DNA from 2 places in the Devosia sp. BK genome. Region 1 is predicted to be linked to the other one. Evidence: predicted binding sites of a transcription regulator. Region 1 holds the regulator's gene; the other holds the start of a gene.

Evidence for each region. Region 1 encodes PhoB, which activates phosphate uptake and scavenging genes when phosphate is short. Its sites were predicted from a motif close to TGTCATNNANCTGTCAT; they were not measured.
Region 2: DevBK_RS17175 (esterase-like activity of phytase family protein) is a predicted target of PhoB. The motif match lies at 1,673-1,689, and genes of this name have one in related genera.

The regions. Positions count from the first base shown of each region.
Region 1 covers NZ_JAIMBX010000001.1:593,801-596,202, forward strand. Annotated here, with positions in the region: gene DevBK_RS02880 (GGDEF domain-containing protein) at 1-927, shown strand, start outside; gene phoB (phosphate regulon transcriptional regulator PhoB) at 924-1,625, opposite strand; gene phoU (phosphate signaling complex protein PhoU) at 1,731-2,402, opposite strand, start outside.
Region 2 covers NZ_JAIMBX010000003.1:331,376-333,777, reverse strand. Annotated here, with positions in the region: gene DevBK_RS17180 (MurR/RpiR family transcriptional regulator) at 1-213, shown strand, start outside; gene DevBK_RS17175 (esterase-like activity of phytase family protein) at 294-1,604, opposite strand; gene DevBK_RS17170 (hypothetical protein) at 1,767-1,988, shown strand; gene DevBK_RS17165 (alkaline phosphatase) at 2,101-2,402, shown strand, end outside.

The DNA of each region.
Region 1 (2,402 bases):
ATCTGCTTTGGCGAGGCCATTCGCGCGGCGCTTGGGCAGCGGAGCCGGAACTGGTGGCTCTATGGCGCTGTGGCTGTGTTCACTCTTGCAGCTGTATCGCTGAAGCTGGCCGATGTGCCGTTCAGCTATCGGACGCCGGTGTTTCAGATCGCTTGTGCGCTGGCGCTTTGGGACGGCATCTATCGGCTGGCCAAGTTGCCGACGCGCAGCTTTATCGATCACGGCCTGATCGGGGTGGTCGGCGGGCTGTTCGCCATCTTCATTTTCAGGGCGGTGACCTATCCGTTCATCTACGGGCCGGACGTCGCCTATGCGGTCATTCGTGCGGGCGATATCGAGCGGGCGACGCTCATGCTCTCGGCATTGCTGTCGGCTGTAGCTATTCTTTTGACGCTCGCGCGGATCATCAATGGCGTCATCGTGGCTTATCGGCGGCGCTCGGAGCTCGACAGCCTCACGGGGCTTTTGAACCACCAGGCGTTTCATCAATTGGCGAGCGTCGCCGGCAAGACCGGTGGCAGCGTGATTTTCTGCGATATCGATCATTTCAAATCGATCAATGACCGGTTCGGCCATTCGGCGGGCGACAAGGCGCTGTGCGCCTTTGCCGAGCTGTTGCGCTTGAGCGGTTATCAGACCGGGCGTCTGGGTGGCGAGGAATTTGCCGTGCTGGTGCCGGGCGGGTCGATCGCGGTGGCGATGATCGAGGCTGATCGGCTGCGCAAGAAATTCAGTGACCTGCGGCATGCCAATATGCCGGGCGATCTGCGGATTACGGCGAGCTTCGGCATTGCCGAATATGAAGCAGGCGCGGAGCCGCGGCAGGCGTTTTCGAAGGCGGACGCGGCGCTTTATGCGGCCAAGTCAAGCGGCCGCAATCGCGTGAGCGTGCATCAGGCCGAGTCAGTCAAGAGCGCTGCAGCCTAGGCTGGCTGGCCGAAGCGCTCGTCGAAGGCGTAGCCGGCGCCGCGGACAGTGCGGATCGGATCGCTTTCGCGGCCGCGATTGATGGCGCGGCGGAGGCGGCCGATATGGACGTCGACGGTGCGCTCATCGACATAGACGTCATTGCCCCAGACGCCATCGAGAAGCTGCTCGCGCGAATAGACGCGGCCGGGATGGCGCATGAGATATTCGAGGAGGCGGTATTCGGTCGGGCCCAAGTGCACGTCGCGGGTGGAGCGGCGGACGCGATGGGTGGTACGGTCGAGTTCGAGATCGCCGACCTTGAGCGCTGCCGTCACGAGGTTCGGATTGGCGCGACGGAGGAGGGCGTGGATGCGGGCGACCAGTTCGGGGACCGAGAAGGGCTTTACGACATAGTCGTCGGCGCCGGTCGAAAGGCCGCGAACGCGCTCTTCTTCTTCGCCGCGAGCGGTGAGCATAATGATGGGGATGCGCTGGGTTTCTTCGCGGGCGCGGAGACGCCGGCAGAGTTCGATGCCTGAAATCTCGGGCAGCATCCAATCGAGCAGGATCAGATCCGGCAGCTTGTCCTGAATGGCGAGCTGGGCTTCGTCGCCGGTTTCGGCGGTGACGACGCGAAAGCCTTCGGCTTCGAGATTATAGCGCAAGAGGATGGCGATATCGCCCTCGTCTTCGACAACGAGAATGGTCGCGGGCATAGGCGTGCTCCATCGATCGGCCTCAACGTCTGGCCGAAAGTCATGGTTCTTGTGGTTTACCCCCACCCGGCCTCCCCCTGAAAGAGGGGGAGGGGAAGGAAGGGTTTACGCTTTGATCTGCGTGCGGTGCAGTTCCTGGACGTCGGCCGTGAGTTGCTTGCCGGTTTGCAGGTAGTAGGCGCGTTCGGCGATGTTGGTCGCGTGGTCGCCGATGCGCTCGAGGTTTTTGGCGCAGAAGAGGAGATGCGTGCAGGTGGTGATGTTGCGCGGATCTTCCAGCATGTAGGTCAAGAGTTCGCGGAAGAGCGAGGTGTGCATGGCGTCGACTTCGTCGTCGCGGTTGCAGACTTCGACGGCGGCTGCCGCATCGCGATTGGCATAGGCGTCGAGGGAGTCCTTGAGCTGACGGAGGACAAGGGCGGTCATGTTCTTGACGCCATTGTAGAAGGTCGGCTGCAGGTTGATGCCTTCGAGTTTCAGCGAACGGCGAGCCAGTTGCTTGGCCATGTCGCCGACGCGTTCGAGATCGTTGGCGACGTGAACGGCGGTGATGACCGATCTCAGGTCGCTCGCCATCGGCTGGCGGCGGGCGATCAGGGAGACGGCCATTTCGTCGATCTTGCGCTGCATGTCGTCGATGCGCTGGTCGGCGATGATGGTGAGGTCGGCCAGCTCGCGATCGAGCTTGAGAAGGGCCTTGGTGCCGTTCTCGATGGCGACTTCGACCTGGCCGCCCATTTCGGCAATGGTCTGGGCCAGGGTGTTGAGCTCGTCGGT
Region 2 (2,402 bases), on a different contig from region 1:
AATTTTGGCCGTTCGCCGCTCCTCACCCACACCGATATCGTGCTGCATACCCTGGCGCGCGAAACCCAGTTCCGCACCGAAGCCATGACCAGCCGCATCGCTCAGCTTGCTGTCATCGACACCCTGATCGCCGCGCTGGCCCTCGCCGACTACGACCGCGCCGTCACGACGATCGACAAAACCTTCGACGTGCTCTCGGTCAAGCGCGTGTAAATGTAAGTCGGTCGTTACTAGAGGATGCCTTTTTCAAACGCGGGGGACGGATCTGACCCGTCCCCCACTTAACCTCTAGATTACTCCGCCTTCAAAAACTCAGCGACGTCGAGCAGGATGTATTCGTTATCATCCGCCCGGCCAGCTTCGCGCCCGGTCGAGCCAGGATAATTGTTGTCGTTGGCAACGATGATGGTGGTTGGGTCGACAAGATCGACGTCTTCGATGGTAACGAATGGGAAGGTGAAGACGCCATCCTTTGTGCCGCGCGGCGCCATAGCGTCTGGATCCTTGATCGCCATCAGGTCGATATAGGCGATCTTTTCAAGCACACCGTTTTCGTCGGCCCGCGTGAGATCGATGAGATAGATGCGCTTGAAGGCCGCAGCCTTTTCGCGGCCATCGTCACCTTCATTGTTATCGCGCTCGATGATGAGGCCACGCGTGCCGTCAAAGAGATTGAAGTCGCCGATGGCATGGCTGGCATCGTCGAGCGGATAGTAGCGAACGGTGTCGCTCCAGGTGGCGTCGGCGACGTTGAATTCCAGCATCCGGATAACCGGTTTGCCGTCCACGGTTTCGAGCGCACCAGCGGCCTCGTCGAAGAACGGCTTTTCCAGAAGCGGATAAAGCGTCTTGCCATCGGCCGATTGAGCAATGCCTTCATAGCCGCCCGACCGGCCGGTATTGATGCCGGTGACGGTTGCGCCGGCAGCAGGTTGCGACGTGAACTGGTTGTCCGGCGACTTGTAATCGATGCCACCGGGATTGGTTTTGACGACCTGCAACAAGACGCCCTCGGCATCGACTTCGATCAGCCATGGGCCGAATTCGTCGCCGATCCAATAATTTTCGCCAACCGGCTGAATGGATTCAGGGTCGAAATCGGCGCCCGTGAGATAACGGCTGTCGCTATGCTCGGTGACGATCGGAAAAGGAACGACGCGGTTCGGATCTCTAAGGAAGATGGTCTTTTCGATGCCGACTTTGCCAGCATCCCAATCCATCTTGAGGATGTTGAACATCAGCATGGCGTCCGACGAGTTGGCCTTGGTGCCAAAGCCATTGTCGGTGAGGAAGAGAAAGCGATCATCGCCCAGCGAACGCACGCCGCTCATGCCCTGTAGCGGCTGGCCGGGAAACGGCATGGCAATGCCCGAAGCGGGATTGGCCCAACCATAGGGCGTCTCGACCCTTGTGCCCGAGGTGAAGCGGCCGGACATCTGGAGGCCCGCGGGTGCATCGGCTGGAACAGGCAGAAAGGTCTGGGCCGGAAGCTCGGCATGGGCCTTGAGCACGGCGTCAAATTTTGCCGGACCTTCCGCCTCTTGAGCCATTGCAAGGGTTGCAAGGAGGCTGAGGCTGACGCCAAGGGCGAGAGCTTTGAGCATGGTCATCTCCAGAATTAAAATGGACGCCCTGCCCTAGCCAGCCATGATGTCGCGACCATCACAGGGGCGTGACCGCCGCATGACAATGCCACCCTGCTTTTGGGGCGCTGGATTATGACAGTTCGACCTGCCTACATGCCGCCAATTCTGAATAGGTGCGTTATGAAGACCGAAAGCCTCGAACAGACCATCGTCCGCGTTCTCGCTGAAATGCCCAAACCCGATGATGCGCTGAAGACCATCCGCAAGGCCCATCCCAAAGTATCCAAGAAGCAGATTATCCGCGCCGCCTTTGGCGTGATGATCGACAAGAGTGCCGTGGATCTTGAAACGAGCCGCGCACTCCAGAACTTCGCGATTTCCACACACACCGCCGAGGATTGAACGAATTGATCTGTGCGACAGGGAGTTACACATGCCTGTCACACCGCTTGTCTATGGCTCGACCACCCGCTTCCTAGTCTTCGCGGGACGCCGCAACAGATAGGTGAATTTCATGGTCAAGCTCTCCCGAGCTCTCTTCGCCGGCGTTTCGACGCTCGCTCTCACTGTCCCCGTACTCGCGCAGACTGCAGTGCCGCAGGCCAATGACAGCTACTTCCTCGCTGCCCAGGAACAGCTCGCCGCCAAGGAAGCGGTCCAGCCCAATACCGGCAAGGCCAAAAACGTCATCGTCTTCATCGTCGATGGCCTCTCGGTCCCAACCATCACCGCTGCCCGCATCCATGAAGGCCAGCTCGCCGGCGTCGATGGCGAAAGCCACTCCCTCGCCTTTGAGACGCTGCTGCCGCACACAGC